Luteibacter rhizovicinus DSM 16549: one gene and its partner. The protein of the gene in region 2 interacts with the protein of the main gene of each other region in a pairwise test. Links are inferred from orthologs where the notes say so. Each region holds a gene or a part of one and is shown on either strand. Other genes may lie near its edges. The genes, in order: BJI69_RS00660 and BJI69_RS19745.

The links.
Region 1: the proteins of BJI69_RS19745 (region 2) and BJI69_RS00660 interact in binary tests that used the Escherichia coli proteins (3 or more experiments, as listed by UniProt). The link is inferred for Luteibacter rhizovicinus DSM 16549 from one-to-one orthologs.

Annotation. Positions count from the first base shown.
Region 1 is NZ_CP017480.1:124,123-132,501, forward strand. Bases 2,574-5,421 are described here. They hold BJI69_RS00660 (glutamate-5-semialdehyde dehydrogenase), read right to left. Parts: upstream 4,705-5,421; coding sequence 3,442-4,704; downstream 2,574-3,441. Other genes in these bases: BJI69_RS00655 (HEAT repeat domain-containing protein), read right to left, coding at 2,839-3,405; proB (glutamate 5-kinase), read right to left, coding at 4,716-5,421. Outside these bases: kynU (kynureninase), read left to right, coding at 1-131; BJI69_RS00645 (hypothetical protein), read left to right, coding at 194-865; BJI69_RS00650 (TolC family outer membrane protein), read left to right, coding at 1,192-2,505; more of proB, read right to left, coding at 5,422-5,837; BJI69_RS00670 (argininosuccinate lyase), read right to left, coding at 5,976-7,271; argC (N-acetyl-gamma-glutamyl-phosphate reductase), read right to left, coding at 7,288-8,235; BJI69_RS00680 (acetylglutamate kinase), read right to left, coding at 8,242-8,379. UniProt on the Escherichia coli protein: Catalyzes the NADPH-dependent reduction of L-glutamate 5-phosphate into L-glutamate 5-semialdehyde and phosphate. The product spontaneously undergoes cyclization to form 1-pyrroline-5-carboxylate.
Region 2 is NZ_CP017480.1:4,323,498-4,332,027, forward strand. Bases 1,763-4,761 are described here. They hold BJI69_RS19745 (sulfate/molybdate ABC transporter ATP-binding protein), read left to right. Parts: upstream 1,763-2,708; coding sequence 2,709-3,815; downstream 3,816-4,761. Other genes in these bases: cysT (sulfate ABC transporter permease subunit CysT), read left to right, coding at 1,763-1,867; cysW (sulfate ABC transporter permease subunit CysW), read left to right, coding at 1,864-2,712; BJI69_RS19750 (LysR family transcriptional regulator), read right to left, coding at 3,787-4,692. Outside these bases: BJI69_RS19730 (sulfate ABC transporter substrate-binding protein), read left to right, coding at 42-1,040; more of cysT, read left to right, coding at 1,043-1,762; BJI69_RS19755 (SDR family oxidoreductase), read left to right, coding at 4,827-5,579; BJI69_RS19760 (DUF72 domain-containing protein), read right to left, coding at 5,590-6,354; BJI69_RS19765 (LysR family transcriptional regulator), read left to right, coding at 6,451-7,344; BJI69_RS19770 (SDR family NAD(P)-dependent oxidoreductase), read right to left, coding at 7,399-8,166; BJI69_RS19775 (3-keto-disaccharide hydrolase), read left to right, coding at 8,371-8,530. UniProt on the Escherichia coli protein: Part of the ABC transporter complex CysAWTP involved in sulfate/thiosulfate import. Responsible for energy coupling to the transport system.

The DNA of each region.
Region 1 (8,379 bases), 4.2 Mb from region 2 along the record:
AGCAGGGCATTATTGGCGACTGGCGCGAGCCCGATGTGATTCGTCTTTCGCCGACGCCGCTTTACAACCGGTTCGCCGATTGCCTCGGCGCTGTGGAAGCGATCGAAGCGTGGCGCGGGACGCAGGCATGAGCGTGCAGGAGCTGTTCCCGGCGCCGTATAGCGAACGTGGCGAAGGGTTCGTCGTGCAGGCGGTGACGCACTGGCTGCGCGTCGCACCGGGACGGGTCCTGTTCGGGTTGAAGGCGGGCGGCTTGCCTGTCGCCCTGCCCGATCGTCCGGCTGGCCTGTCGCACGCCGGTGTCGAAGCGAAGGTGGACGGGCATGTCACGGTTTGCGATGACGTGAGCAGCGTGTGGCTTCGCGAGCATCCGGAGGTGACGGATCGCTACATCGTGGCCTTACGCCAGGTGATGAAACACCCGCGTGCCCGCCTCGACGGCTTTGCGGTGCATGCCATTTTCACCGGTACCATCGAGCTGTTCGTCGGCTCGCGCATGGATCGTGTCGAGCTTGCGCTGGACGATGAGGACGGCACTTACGAGCGAGCCATGGACCTTCTTCGCAACGCGCCTCGCGATGTGCGTACGGCGTTTGCGATGCCGCCTGAGCCGGGCATGGGTAGCTTCGAGGATCCTGAGTTTCTTGCCGGGGAGCAGGCGTGGATCGATGGGGAGCGGGTGTTGATTGAATTCCTTCCCGACGAAGGCGGCCGCCTTGAGACAGTAGCAATGGACAGGGATATGCATCGCCGATGCAATAGAGCGAGCGTGGCATCCCATGATCGATGTGTCCCAGCGTATCCGGAGCGGACTTTCGCAGCTGACCTGAGCGCACTCGCCTTTGCTTCGTCATTCAGTTTATAGAAACGTATCGGGCCTCTGCCACCGAAACTCGCATGGCTTCGCGGCATGAGCCGTAGAACAGTGCGCGAGTCCGCGAAGGCGGAGGGCGCGCATCCCACGGTAAACAGCGGAACAGGACGTTCTCGAGGGATAAAGCCATCTCCTACTCACAAGCGAGGTGAACTCCAATTCCCCGGTGAAACATGATCGCGCAGCATACGGCCAGTGCGGCCGTGCCATGACGAAGCGCCGCGATCTAAACACCGCGAGACAGAATCATGCGTTTGATACCCATGCCCGTGGCACTTGCAATAGCGGCCATGCCGTCTTGCATTTACGCTAGCGACTTGCTGGACGCCTACAACCATGCTCGCTCTAACGATCCAACCGTCTCTCGCTTCAACTCGCTAAAACGCTCAGCGAGCGAAGGAATTGCCCTTGCTCGAGCGCCGCTCCTTCCGAGCATCTCCGCCAAGATAAGCCTGAGCGAGCAAGTCTCCCATGGCTCCGTCATGGCGCAGGGATGGCAAGCTTCAGATGGCAGATCCCGCGAGACGAGCAATCAAAGAACCACGGACGTCACCCGCAAGCGCAGCGCGTCGATCACGGCCAGTCAGAGCATCCTCTCCTTAGCCAAATCCGCCGACTTGAGGGCTGCAAGGTTGAGTTCATACGCTCAGAATGCAGCCTACGAGGCTGCACTTCAGCAACTGGCCGGACGCGTTGCCACAACCTACTTCAGAGTGTTGATGAACGATGATGCCCTGTCGTTTGCAAAAGAGAACGAGCGAGTCGTAGCACAGCAGCTTGAACGGGCCGAGCAACGCTCTTACGTCGGATTGTCGGCCGTCAGTGACATACAGAACGCGAGGGCTCGCCGCAGCACCGCGACAGCATCGGTGATCGACGCAGAAAAAGAGCTTTCCGATTCGCGTGAAGCCCTGACCCAGATCACCGGCCAGCCGACAGAAGCCCTCAAGAAGTTGCGAGCCCAGCTTCCCTTGGATCTCCCCTCACTTAGCGGCCTGGAAAGCTGGGTTTCACAGGCAGCGGAAGAAAGCCCAATCGTCCTCGCATTAAAATACAAGGTTGAATCGGCTGAACAACGCATTTCCTCGGCTCGCGCTCGTCACCTGCCGACCATCGATGCAGCTGTCGGATATAGGAAGACAGGCATCTGGCCGCGGAATGATAACGCAGTGGCCGCTGCTAACGGCCGCGGCGACAATGGTCGCGGCACGATCACCGTTGGCCTTGTGCTAAAAATCCCCATCTTCGGCAGGAATACGGCGCTATCCGGTGTGCGACAAGCAATCCACCAGCGCGACGCCGCGCAGGACGAGCTGGAAAGTACACGTCGCCAGGTCGCGCGCGAGATCCAAAACCGCTATCGATCCGTCATTGGTGGCATAAGCAAAATCGAATCGACTAAGTCTGCGGCTGAATCATCGGACGGCGCGCTCGATGCAACGCAGGCGGGTCTGGAGATCGGCACGCGCACCTTAGCGGACGTGTTAGCAGCGGAGCTGAACCTGTCCGTAGCACTCGGCAATTACTCTCGAGCTCGCCACCAATTCATCCTCGACAAGCTACTCTTAAAACAGGCGGCGGGCACGGTAGAACTAAATGACCTCAAAGCCATTAATTCGCTCCTCCAATAGGACATAGCCACGGGACCGGAACGAGCCGTCCAAACGACGCTCGACATTTTCGCAATCCAGACACATCGTACTTGAATCGAGAGAAAGGACTTGGCGACCACGCACGGAGCAGAAACGGCGCAAATGCATCGTATTTTCACAAACGACATCGATCCATGCGCTCATCTCACCGCAACGCGTAGGCACCCTCTGAGCACTCGTAGGTCCAACAATTAGCGCTCGTCGGCCAGATAGTAAGGCAAGACGAAGGCTCGGATCGTTCCGAGATTCGATGGGAGTCGTGGTGCGCGATGATCGACGTGATCGAGAGGATTCAAACGTATCTGGGCCGGCCTAGCGATCCCCTTCGCGCCGCAACTCGTCGAGGCTCTCCTGCGCAGCGGCACGCACATCCGAATCCGGGTCCGCTGCCAGCGCCACGAGTGCGGCCACGGAACGCTCAGACTCTTCCATAAATTCCAGTAGCCACGCCACGACCCAGCGGACGTCCGGTGACGAATCCTTAGCTGCGTCGAGGATGACTTCCCAGGCCTCGTCTCCGCGGAGGTGCCCGAGGGCAGACACGGCTGCGAGCCGGACCTCGTCGTCCGTGTCGTGCGCCATGCGCGACAGCAAGGGAATGCTCCGCGCATGAAAGGGGTAGTCAGGCGTACCGAACTGACCGAGCGCATACGCGGCCACTTCACGCACATAGGCTTCGGCATGTGATGCAAGCCCCGCAATGCGCTCGAAGTCGGTGCTACTGCCGCCTGATAGATGAAGCAGGAAGCCCGCTGAAGACCGCACGATCCGGTCGTCGTCTGTAAGGAGGTCGATCAATTGCGATGTACTGCAATCGCTCATGCCCTTTCGTACGAAATAGCGCGAAAGCATCCCGGTTTCGTCGTCGGTATCCAGCATCTGATCGCTCCTTAGGCCCTCACGCGCGTCAGCGCCTCACTCCGAGGTGGGGTGCCTTACCTGCCCTTCACCACGCACCACGAAGCGCTCGACCGTCAACGATTCCGCCCCCATCGGGCCATAGGCGTGCAAGCGCGTCGTCGAAATACCGATCTCGGTACCTAGCCCCAACTCACCGCCGTCGCTGAAACGCGACGAGGCGTTGACCATTACCACGGCCGAGCGGATCGCACGGATGAAATGTCCGGCGGCCGCGTCATCACGCGTGGCAATGACTTCGGTATGGTCCGAGCCATAGCGACGGATGTGCGTGATGGCTTCGTCGATGTTGTCGACGACGCGTACCGCGATCACAAGGTCGAGGAATTCGGCGGCGTAGTCGTCTTCCGTGGCTGGCGTCACGTCGGCGACCTGCGCGCGAGTGGCATCGTCGCCACGTACGTCGACCGCGAGTTCACGTAGACGTGCGATGGCTCGCGGCAGGAATTTGGCGGCGATGTCCTCATGAACCAGCAAGGTCTCCAGCGCATTGCACACGCCCGGCCGACTGGTCTTCCCGTCCACCAGCAGCCGTAGCGCGAGATCGAAATCGGCCTCACGATCCACGTAAAGATGGCAGACACCCTTGTAGTGCTTGATGACCGGCACGCGCGCGTGCTCCGCGACGAAGCGGATCAGGCCTTCGCCGCCGCGGGGGATCGCGAGATCCACGATGTCGGTGAGCTGGAGTAGCTCGATCATGGTTTCGCGGCGCGGATCGTCGATCAGGGTCAGCGCGGCCTCGGGAAGGCCGCTCGACTTCAGTGCGCGACGCAGCGCCGTGGCGATCGCGATGTTCGAATGCATCGCATCGGAACCACCACGCAGGATCACCGCATTTCCCGCCATCAGGCACAACGCGGCGGCATCGGCCGTGACGTTCGGCCTCGCCTCGTAAATCATCGCGATCACACCGAGCGGAATGCGCACGCGTTCGACGACGATTCCATTGGGGCGCGTCTCGCGGCGTGTCGTGATGCCGACAGGATCCGGCAGTGTCGCGACCTCGCGGATCGCCGCGACGATGCCAGCGATCCGCGTGGCATCGAGGCACAGGCGATCGAGCATGGCGTCGCTGGTGCCGTTGGCTCGAGCGGCATCCATATCCCTGGCGTTGGCCGCGAGTACGGTGGCTTCTTCAGCGGCAAGGGCGTTCGCCATGGCATGCAGGAGGCGTCGTTTCGCCTCGGTATCCAGGCCCGCAATCGCCGCCGAGGCGTCCCGGCAGGCCAGCGCCTTGTCACGCAGGGAGATGGGCATCGCGACCTCGTTCATGACGTCAGGGCCACGAGATCGTCGCGGTGCACGACGTTCTCGCCGTAACTGTAGCCCAGCGCGATCTCGATATCCCGCGTGTGCCGGCGGGCGATACGGCGAACATCGGCGGCCGAGTACTGGGCGATGCCGCGTGCGAAGGGGGCTTTCTCATCAGCGATATCGACCACGTCGCCGCGGGCAAAGTCACCTTCCGCCGCAACCACCCCGCCCGGAAGTAGCGAGGCACCGCGGGTACGCAGGGCGTCGACGGCCCCGGCATCGACCGTGATCTTGCCGGCCGGTGGTGCGTGGCGTAGCCAGTACTTGCGGGCAGCCATCCGGGTGCGCGGTGCACGCAGGCGGGTGCCGGTCAGGGTGCCCTCCGCCAGCCCCTCGATACAGGCGACATCGCGGCCGTCGAACAGGATCGTCTCGATGCCCGCCGCCGCGGCCTTGCCCGCCGCTTCGAGCTTCGTGCGCATGCCGCCGGTGCCCGCCGCGCTGCCAGCGCCCCCGGCGCTGGCCAGGTGCGCATCGGTGACTTCAGCGACATCGTCGATGGGCTGCGCGAAGGGATCGGTGCGAGGGTTCGCGGAGTACAACCCGGCGACGTCGGAGGCGATGAAGAGAACGTCCGCATCGACGAGTGCCGCCACGATCGCGGCGAGGTTGTCGTTATCGCCGAGCTTGAGCTCATCGACCGCAACGGTGTCGTTTTCGTTGATGACCGGGATCGCACCGAGCGAGAGCAGCTCGCGCAGCGTGGTGCGCGCGTTGAGGTAACGACGGCGGTTGCGCAGGTCGTCGTGAGTAAGCAGTACCTGGGCGACCGGCGCGTCGAAGAACGTCTGCCAGAGGGCGATGAGGCGCGTCTGGCCGAGGGCGGCGAGTGCCTGGCGTCCCGTCAGGCCCGCACCGCGTTCCGGCGTGGCGAGACCCCGTCCGGCTGCCACGGCACCGGACGACACGATGACGATCTCGCGGCCGGCGCTGCGACTGCGGGCGACGAAGGTCGCGAGGGCTTCGGCGTGGCGGCCCGTAAGGCTGCCTTCGGCGGTGGTCAGCAGGCTACTGCCGACCTTGAGGACGGCGCGGTGCCAGCGGGGGAGCGGTTGGGGAGCGAAAGCGGTTGGCATGATCCTTCCTGTCGTTGTGGCGCATCCATTCGCCGCTGAAGCGGCTCCCACAAGAGCATCGCCGATGAATCGGCTCCTACCGAGCAGGGTGCCGTGATGTGGCATTTCCCTGCTCGGTAGGAGCCGCTTCAGCGGCGATCAGCCCGCAAGGGCTGACAATCTTGCACGCAACGTGTCCAGCATAAGGTCGTTCCCCGCACCCGGCGAGGTACGCGCCGCCAGGCTCGATTCCGGCGTGCGTCCGTCGCCCGACGACGACGCCGTCTCGGCCGCGGCCCGGTAGGCGTCGCGGAATGGGACACCTGCCACGGCCGCCTCGATCGCCACGTCCGTCGCGTACATCGCCGGCTCGATCGCGGCGCGCATCTTTTCCGCCTTCCAGCTGAAACGGGCGAGAAGATCCGGCAGCAACTCCAGAGCACCCAGGCCCATCGAAAAGCCATGGAACAGCGAGCCCTTGGAGAACTGCAGGTCGCGCTGGTAGCCAGACGGCAAGGACAGCAACTGCTCGATCTCCGTACGTGCCGCGGCCACGCTGGCGTAGCTGGCCCGCAGCAGTTCGACGACGTCCGGATTGCGCTTGTTCGGCATGATGGACGAGCCCGTCGTGTATTCGCCGGGCAGGCTGACGAAATCGAACTCGGCCGTGGTGAACAGCGAGAGATCCCACGCCAGTCGGCGCGTATCGAGCAGCGCGGTGCCGACGGCATCGAGGGCGGCCATCTCGAACTTGCCGCGAGACAGCTGGGCGTAAATCGGCGAGACCTGCATGCGACCGAAGCCGAGCGCCGCCGTTGTGTGCGCACGGTCCAGTGCCACATTGACGCCGTAGCCGGCCGCCGTACCCAACGGGTTGGCGTCGATCAGCGCCAGCGCCTGGCGCGCACGCAGTGTGTTGTCGATGAAGGCCTCCGCGAACGCGGCAAACCACATGCCTGTCGACGAAACCACCGCGCGCTGGATATGCGTGTAACCGGGCATCGGCACGGAATCGCCGGCGGCGCGCTGCAGGCACACCTCGGCGATCGCGCGGCATAGCGTCTCCAGCGTCGACAGCTTTTCCTTCAGCCACAGGCGCGTGGCGACGAGGATCTGGTCGTTGCGGCTGCGCCCCGTATGCACGCGCCGACCCGCATCGCCAAGACGCTCGGTGAGACGCGCTTCGATGGCGGAGTGCCCATCCTCGAAACGATCGTCGAGGACGAACACACCGGCCGAAAAGTCGCCCGCCAGCACGTCGAGTTCGCGAAGCAGCGCGTCGCGTTCTTCGCCGGAGACCACGCCGATATTGGCCAGGCCTTCGACGTGCGCCTTGCTCGCGGTGATGTCGTGCAGGAAGAACTCGCGGTCGAGGACCACGTCGTTACCGGCCAGGAAGCGCATGATGCGTGCGTCGACCTGCGTATCGGATTTCTGCCAGAGCGGCTGGGTCATCGTAAGGTCCTTTCGCTCAGAGCGGAATGGCGGTGAGCTCGTCGAAGCCGAGCGCACGGTTGACGTTCTGCATCGCCTGGGTGGCGGCGCCCTTGAGCAGGTTATCCAGTGTCGCGACAACGACCACACGACGGCCATCGGCCGACATCGTGAAGCCACCGATGTCCAGGTGGTGCCGATTCGCTACCTGGCTGACCCACGGCGCTTCATCGACCACATGGATGAGTTTGTCCTTGTCGAAACGTGCCTCGAAGCGCAACACGATCTCCTCGCGCTTGGCCGGCTTGGCGAGATACAGGTTGGTCGTCACGGTCAGCCCGCGAAAATGCGGGGCGACGTGCGGCATGAATTCCACCGGCAACCCGAGGTGGCGGCTCGCTTCCTTCTCGTGCATATGCCCGGTAAGCGCATACGGCATGAGGTTGTCGCGCAGCTTTTCCGGATCGTTGCGGTCCGACGGCGTGGTACCGGCGCCGGAGTAACCGGAAACACCGAACGAGACGGGCGGTGCCGCCAACAGATCCTTGATCGGTGCGATCGACACCTGGATGGCCGTGGCGTAGCAACCCGGATTGCTGATGCGCTTTTCGCCGCGCCAACGATCGCGGTACAGCTCCGGCAGACCGTAGTACCAGCGCTCGTCGAAGCGATAGTCGGCGGACAGGTCGATGATGACGGTGGAACCGCCGGCCTTGTCGATGGCCTCGACGTACGGTGCCGCCTTGCCGTTCGGCAACGCGAGGATGACGACGTCCGCCGCCTGCGCCGCGACGCCTTCCGGGTCGAGATTGCTGTATGCCAGCTCACCCGTGTAAGCATCGCTGTGATCGGCCAGGCGCTGGCCGTTCAGTTCACGCGAGGAAACGAAGGCGAGCGCGAGGTGCGGATGGTTCGCGATGAGCTTGATCAGTTCGGCGCCCGTATGGCCGCGCGCGCCGACGATCCCGATGGTCTTGGTTGCCATGACCGGTCAGTCCTGCAAGGTGGGGATGCGCGTGGCGCAATGCGCCACGCAGCGTTCGATATCCGCGAAGTTGTCCAGGCCGTACCAGAACACCTTCCAGCGCGACTGCTTGAAGCAACCGTCCGATTCCGCGTAATAGAAATG
Region 2 (8,530 bases):
ATCCCCCTGTCCACGTCATCCGGCACCCAAGGAGCATGACGATGAAGCTTCGTCCCACCCTTCTTGCCCTCGCTGCGACGGTCATGGTCCTTCCCGCGATGGCGAAGGACGTGACCCTGCTCAATGTGTCGTACGACCCGACCCGTGAGCTCTACAAGGCCCTGAACACGGCCTTCGCCGCCGACTGGAAGGCCAAACACGGCGACACCGTGACTATCCAGATGTCCCACGGCGGCTCCGGCAAACAGGCACGCTCCGTCGTCGACGGCTTACCGGCCGATGTCGTGACCCTCGCCCTGGCCTATGACATCGATGCCATCGCCGACCGTGGCCTGCTGGCCAAGGACTGGCAAACCCGCCTGCCAGACAACGCCTCGCCTTATACGTCGGCCATCGTGTTCCTGGTCCGCAAGGGCAATCCGAAGGCCATCCGCGACTGGGGCGATCTGGTCAAGACCGGGGTGCAGGTCATCACCCCCAACCCCAAGACATCCGGCGGCGCCCGCTGGAACTTCCTTGCCGCCTGGGGCTACGCGCTCAAGCTGCCGGGTGGCAACGACGACAAGGCCAAGGCCTTCGTCAAGACGCTCTACGAGCATGTGCCGGTGCTCGACACCGGTGCCCGCGGTGCGACGACGACCTTCACCCAGCGCGGCATCGGCGACGTGCTGATTGCCTGGGAGAACGAAGCACTCCTGGCGAAACAGGAAGCCGGCGGTGACCAGTTCGACATCGTCACCCCTTCCATCACCATCCTCGCCGAGCCACCGGTCGCGGTCGTCGACAAGAACGCGGCGGCGCACGGTACACGCGAGGTCGCGGACGCGTACCTCACCTTCCTCTACTCGCCCCAGGCCCAGGACATCGAGGCGCGCAACTTCTACCGCCCCCGTTCACCCGAGGTCGCCGCGAAATACGCTGCACAGTTTCCAAAGGTAAAGACATTCACCCTGGCCGAGGTCTTCGGTGACTGGCGGAAAGCGCAGTCCAGGTTCTTCGCCGATGGCGCCCTCTTCGACCAGATCGGCCCGGGCAACTGACCATGCGCCGACGGGTCTTGCCCGGCTTCGGATTGAGCCTCGGTTTTACCGTCACTTATCTTGGCCTCATCGTGCTCTTGCCGCTGTCGGCACTGGCATGGAAGGCCTCCGAGATCGGGCTCGCCGGCATCCCGCGGTTGCTGTCGTCGCCCCGTACGCTGGCGGCGTTCAAGCTCAGCTTCGGTGGCGCCCTGGTGGCCGCGTCGATCAACGTCGTCGTCGGCCTGATGGTGACCTGGGCACTCGTCCGCTATCGCTTTCCCGGCCGCCGGATACTGGATGCCCTGATCGACCTGCCATTCGCTCTGCCGACGGCCGTCGCCGGCATCGCGCTGACGGCCGTCTATGCGCCTAACGGCTGGCTAGGCCGCTGGCTGGTCCCGCTGGGTATCCAGGTCGCTTATGCCCCACTGGGCGTGCTTGTCGCCATGGTGTTCGTCGGCTTTCCCTTCGTCGTGCGGACGCTGCAGCCCGTGCTGCAGTCGCTGGAGCGCGACGTCGAAGATGCCGCGGAGAGCCTGGGTGCGTCGCGGCTGCAGACCTTCGTCAAAGTCGTCCTGCCGACGCTCCTGCCGACCCTGCTGACCGGTTTTGCCCTCGCTCTGGCCCGCGCCGTAGGTGAATACGGCTCGGTGATCTTCATCGCCGGCAACATCCCGCTGCGCTCGGAAATTGCGCCGCTCCTCATCGTCCAGCGACTCGAGGAATTCGACTACGCCACCGCCGCGGCGCTGGGTGTGGTCATGCTGGCCTTCTCGCTGGTTCTCCTCATCCTGATTTCGATGCTCCAACGCTGGACGCGGCGCTGGGCGGAGCAGCACGCATGAAGGCGCGCCGATCCGGACGACCCGTGAGTGCCACGAGGCGCATCGGCCAGGTGCTGATCGTCGTGGCTTCATGCGCATTTCTTTGCCTTTTCCTCCTGGTGCCGCTGGCTTCCGTGTTCGTCGAAGCCCTTCGTCAGGGTGCCCAGGCTCTCGTGGCGAGCCTGGACCAGCCCGAAGCCATGGCGGCGATCCGGCTGACCTTGCTGGTGGCCGCCATCACGGTGCCGCTCAACGTGGTCTTCGGCGTGGCGGCTGCCTGGGCCATGACCCGTTTCACGTTCCGGGGGAAGGCGCTGCTTGGCGCACTGATCGACCTGCCTCTCTCCGTTTCACCCGTCGTCTCGGGCCTGCTGTATGTGCTGATGTTCGGCGCACAGGGCTGGTTCGGGCCATGGCTGTCGGCCCACGGCATCAAGGTGATCTTCGCCGTGCCCGGCCTGGTGCTCGCGACTATCTTCATCACGCTGCCGTTTGTCGCGCGGGAGCTCATTCCGCTCATGCAGGCCCAGGGCAGCGAAGAAGAAGAGGTCGCCCGCGTGCTCGGTGCGAGCGGGTTGCAAACGTTCTTCCGCGTGACGCTGCCCAATATCCGCTGGGCGCTGCTCTATGGCGTCCTGTTGTGCAACGCGCGCGCCATGGGCGAGTTCGGCGCAGTGTCGGTCGTTTCGGGACACATTCGCGGGTTGACCACCACCATGCCGCTGGAGGTGGAGATGCGCTACAACGAGTACAACTACGTCGGAGCCTTCGCCATCGCGTCGCTGCTCGCCCTCCTGGCGCTGTTGACCCTTGCAGTGAAATCCGCCCTCGAATGGCGCTATCAAGCCGCCGAGAACCACCGATGACACTCGCTCTCAAACGGCTGAGCCGACACTTTCCCGATATCGCCGCGCTCGACGACGTGAGCCTCGATATCGCACCGGGGGAGTTCATTGCCCTGGTTGGCCCGTCGGGCTCCGGGAAGACGACCCTGCTGCGCATTCTCGCGGGGCTGGACTATCCCGATGAGGGAAGCGTCACGCTCAATGGCGATGACTTCCTGGCGGCGACGGCAAGGGAACGCAACGTCGGCCTGGTCTTCCAGCACTACGCCCTGTTCCGTCACCTGACCGTGCGCGAGAACGTCGCCTTCGGCCTGCGTGTACGTCCCCGTCGACGTCGCCCTTCCCGTGACCAGATTCGCGCACGCGTCGACGAATTGCTCAAGCGCGTGCAGCTGGTGGAACTGGGTGGCCGCTATCCGAGCCAGCTATCCGGAGGCCAGCGCCAGCGTGTCGCCCTCGCGCGCGCCCTCGCGGTCGAGCCGGACGTGTTGCTGCTGGACGAGCCTTTCGGCGCGCTCGATGCACAGGTGCGCACGGCCCTGCGCCGCTGGCTGCGCGAGCTGCACGAAGAACTGGAGCTGACCACCGTCTTCGTCACCCATGACCAGGAAGAAGCGCTCGAGCTCGCCGATCGCATCGTCGTGATGAACAAGGGCCGCATCGAGCAGGTGGGTCGGCCGCATGACGTCTACCAGGATCCCGCCACACCCTTCGTCTGCGAGTTCATCGGCCGCACGAACCGCATTCCGCTGCAACGCCGGGGCACGACGTGGGGTGCCGGAGGATGGTCCCTGCCGGCCGGCGCATCGGGTGGGCGATTCCAGTCAGCCGTGGCGTATATCCGGCCAGAACACCTGTCGCTCTCGGTGCCCGACGATGAGCCCGCGTGGAACGCGCGGTTGCGGCATGTCTACCTTGCAGGAAGCATCGCGCATCTGGACATCCATATCGCCGAGATCAACCAGACGTTGGAGGTGGACGTGGCGAGCGAGGACCTGGCCCGGCTGTCCCTCGTCCCGGGTACGGCCTTGCGCGTCGCGCCGACGAGACTCGTCGCCTTTGCGCTGGATGAGACGCCTGCCGCGCAGCCTCTGGTCAGCGAACGCTGGGTGATGCAACGTTGAGCGAAGGCACCTCGGCGAAGATCTCCGCGATGAAATCCATGAAGACGGTCGCGCGCCTTGGCAGCAAGCGACTGACGAGATAAAGCATCTGAATCGGAACGGGCGGTGCTTCGTAGTCAGACAGTAGTCGCTTCAGCCGTCCGCTTTCCAGACCCGCGGCAAACAGCCAGGCTGGTCCGTACCCTATCCCCACGCCGGCAACGACAGCGTCGCGACCCGCTTCGGGCGAACTGACACGAAGACGCCCACTCACGGACACATCCGCGTTCTTGAATCGCCAGGTGTGTCCGGACGCCAGCAAGGTATAAACAACGCATTCGTGTTGACGCAGGTCATCGGGTCTTTCCGGTGAGCCGTGACGTGAAACATAGTCTTCGCTCGCCACGCACACGCGCTCGAAATGAGCCACGCGCCTGGACCGAAGTGAACTGTCGTCCAGATGCCCGATGCGGATAGCGAGTTCCGCGCCCTCGTCGACCAGACCCGCATAGCGATCGCTGAACTGCAGATCCAGCGACACTGCGGGATATCGGTCGAGGAATTCGGGAATCCGGGGCACAACGAAGGCGTGAGCCAACGCTGTCGGGCAGGCAACCCGCAACAGCCCTGTCGCCTCGGCGTGTTTCCGCAACGAGGATTCCGACTCGATGACCGAGTCCAGGATGCGACGCGCCTCCTCGTAATACCGCTCGCCCTCAGGCGTCATGGTCAGCTTGCGGGTGGATCGATGCAGGAGTCGCGTCTGCAGGTGGTCCTCGAGCGCCGCGATGTTTCGGCTGACATTGGGTTGTCCGATACCCAGGTCGCGTCCGGCTGCCGAGAAGCTGCCGGTTTCAACCGCGCGCGCAAAACAGGTCATGAGCAGAAAGCGATCCACGGGACGGCTCACCTATGCAATTTGAACATGGATTATATCCCCACAACCCGTCTTATCGCCTCCGGAGCATGAGTCCATGATCCCCTCACAGCGAGCTGCCATCCCGGACAGCCCGACGTGATTTGGAGAATGAAATGTCCCGTTTGCAAGGTAAGCGTGCCCTCATCACCGGCGGCACCAGCGGCATTGGCCTGGAGACCGCCAGACAAATGCTCGCCGAAGGCGCGCGCCTCATCGTCACCGGTGTGAATCCGGACACGCTGGCAGAGGCACGGAGCAGCCTGGGCAAGGACGTCCTCGTCATAAGGGCCGATGCCGCCAGCGTGCCGGCCCAGCAGCAACTGGCGCGGGCGGTGCTCGAACACTTCGGCCAGCTCGACATCGCCTTCCTCAATGCCGGCGTGTCGGTCTGGCAGCCCATGGAGGACTGGACCGAAGCGATGTTCGATCGCTCCTTCGCCACGAACGTGAAAGGGCCTTATTTCCTTATCCAGGCATTGCTGACGACCTTCGCGAATCCGGCATCGGTCGTGCTCAACACCTCAATCAACGCCCACGTTGGGGCCGTCCGATCGTCCGTCTACGCGGCGACCAAAGCCGCATTCCTCAGCATGTCGAGAACGCTTTCGAGCGAGCTTCTCGACCGCGGCATCAGGGTCAACGCGGTCAGCCCCGGCCCCGTGCAAACGCCGCTGTACGACAAGCTGGGCATTCCCGACGCCTACCGCGAGCAGGTGAACCAGGACATCATCGCGTCCATTCCTGCCGGTCGCTTCGGTACCGCCGAGGAAGTCGCCAAGGCGGTCGTCTATCTTGCCTCCGACGAATCCCGCTGGACGGTTGGCTCCGAGCTGATCGTCGATGGGGGACGTACGTTGAACGGCTGAGGCGGCTCAATTACGCCTCCCTCAACCGCCGTATCAAGGTCAGCGCATTGGGCACGGCCTCGCCGCGCGCGGTGTTGTCGAAGATGCACCATGCGGCCTTTCCTTCCGATCGCGCCAGGCGCATCCGCGATGCGACGCCTTCGATGAAGGCGTCGTCGTAAGCCGAGTAATACACCTGCGGCGCGCCGTGCAAGCGCAGATACAGCAGCGACTGATCGTCGGGACGCTCGACACCAGCCACCGGGGACGGATCCGCCCAAACATACGAGACGTCCGCTTCGCCGAGGACAGCCGCCCCCTTAGGTGTGACCCACGTGGCATGCCGCGGTTCGCACACCACAGGCAATGGCGTGTGCTTTCGCAGAAGAGCGAAAAAGGCCCTGGCTGTTCGCACATCGAGTGCCAGGGTCGGCGGGAGTTGAATCAGGATGCAGCCCAGCTTGGGACCCAATGCGGCCACCTCGCTGAGGAAGGCCAGCAACAGGGTTTCGCACTGCCGAAGGCGAAGCTCATGCGTGATCGAACGAGGCATCTTTACGCTGAAACGAAAACCCTCGGGCACGCTCGCCGCCCAACGGGCATAGGTCTTTTCCTGATGTGACCGGTAAAACGACGAATTGATCTCCGCGCACGGAAACACCCTCGCATACCGTTCAAGGTGAGTGCCTTCGCCCGGAAAGGACGGCGCATCCTTCGACGCAAGCGACCAGCCCGCGCAGCCGACCCACATGGCGTTCGTTGGGAGCTGGGGTGGAGGGTTGGTCATGGATCGCATTCTCGGCATCCCGTATCGCGATCGCGTGAACAAGGCGTTCCTTCGGTATCCTTCCGCAGGTGAGTCACCACCATCGGCGACGTCGAGGAATAAGGTTTGGACAAGTACCAGTCGATGCTGACCTTCGTTCGGGTCGTCGAAACCGGCTCGTTTTCGGCCGCCGCACGTGTTCTGGGCGTCGGCCAGCCCGCCGTGTCAAAGGCCGTGGCGCAACTGGAAAAGGCGCTGAACGTCCGACTGATCGTCCGCTCCACGCACGGACTGCGGCCGACCGAGGCGGGCCAGCGTTACTACGCACGTGCACGCGTCGCCGTCGAGGAAGCCGACGAAGCCGAGATCGCGGCGCGCGATGAAGGCGAGAGTCTGTCCGGACGACTGCGCCTATCGGCGGCGACGACCTTCGCACGCCTGCACATCGTCCCTCACCTGCCACGGTTCATGGCGGCGCATCCGGACCTCGATGTCGATGTGATCCTGGACGACCGCTTCATCGACCTCATGCAGGAAGGCATCGACCTCTCGCTGCGCATGGGTACGCTCGCCGACTCGTCCCTGGTCGCGCAGAAACTTGCGACGGGACGTCGATCCGTCGTGGCGACTCCCGCGTACCTGGAGCGCGCGGGCGTACCGACCCGGCCCGAAGAACTCACGCAACACGAAGCCGTCGTCTACAGCCAGCTGCCGGATGCATGGGTTTTCAAAAATGCGGACGAGGAAGTCCCCGTGGTGGTTCGCGGGCGCGCCCGGTTCAGTGCCGCGGAAGGCTTGCGCGCGGCGGTGCTCGCGGACATGGGGCTGGCGGTGACGTCGGACTGGATGTTCGCCGACAAACTGATCGACGGCTCGGTGCGGCGCGTCCTGGCGGACTGGAGTCTGCCACCGATCGACCTGTGGGCTGTCTTCCCGTCAGGCCGCATGGCCAGCGCAAAGGCCCGGGCCTTCGCGAGCTTCGTGCAAGGTGTCATGGCCGCTGCGCCCGGCGTGTCCTGATCGGCCGGATGCGTTAATGGCGGGTGGCGCCATCGCGGCCCCACCCGCTGGCGATCAGGCGTTCCAGCCGCCGTCGACGGTCAGGCTTTCGCCGTTCGTGTAGGCGGCCTCGGGGCTGGCGATATAGGCCACTGCTGCAGCGATTTCATCGACCCGTGCGAACCGGCCGACACTGGCGAGTCGCGTCATGGTGGCATGCGCTTCGCTACCCGGCGGCGGGGCAAGCTCGGTATCGGTCGGGCCAGGCTGCACCGCGTTGACGGTGATGCCGTACTGCCCGAGCTCGCGGGACAGTCCCTTCGTCAGGCCACGCACGGCGAACTTGGTCGCGATGTAGAGCGTCACCCCCGGCAGCGGAGCCGCTTCGCCGAAGGCGGAGCCGATATTGATGATGCGGCCCCAGCCCGCGGGAATCATGCGCTTGGCCGCGTCGCGCGCCAGCGCCACCGGAGCACGGACATTGAGGTTGAACTGACGATCGTAAGCGTCGTCGGTCGCGTCGACGAACGGACCGTAATCGACCGTGCCGGCGTTGTTGACCAGGATGTCGAGCCGGCCCTTGTACTGGCCGCCAAACGCGCCGTCGACGGCGGCGAGGAGCTTTGCCACGCCGGCGAGCGTCGACAGGTCCGCGCCCACGGCTTCGGCCTGGCCGCCTTCCGCGCGAATGGCGTTGACCACGGCTTCGGCTTTGTCTGCACTGGCACTGTAGTTGACGATGACGGCGGCGCCTTCGCGAGCCAGGCGAGCAGCGATGGCCGCGCCGATGCCGCGAGATGCGCCGGTGACCAGGGCGAGTTTGTGTTCCAGTGGCTTTTGCATACGTTCCTCTCAAAACCGAAGCAGGAGTGCTGCGGACGAGACACATGCTCCGCTCATGGCGGCACGCTCTGAAGCCGTGCGAAGGGCATATCGTCCATGCCTGGGAGGAATGGCCGTCGAGTTGTTCGCAACGTGACTTCCGGCAGGGTATGCCGGCGGTTCCTGCCATTACGCTCGGCGCTTACCCTTCCCCGGAACGTCATCATGCTTCGTGCGCTCGCTATCGCCTGTTGCCTCACGGCCGCCTTTCCCGCCATTGCCGCCGAAAACACCCTGACCGCTGCCGAGACCGCGCAGGGCTGGCAACCCCTCTTCGACGGCAAGACCCTTCAGGGCTGGCACTCGTTCGGCCAGAAGGGCACGG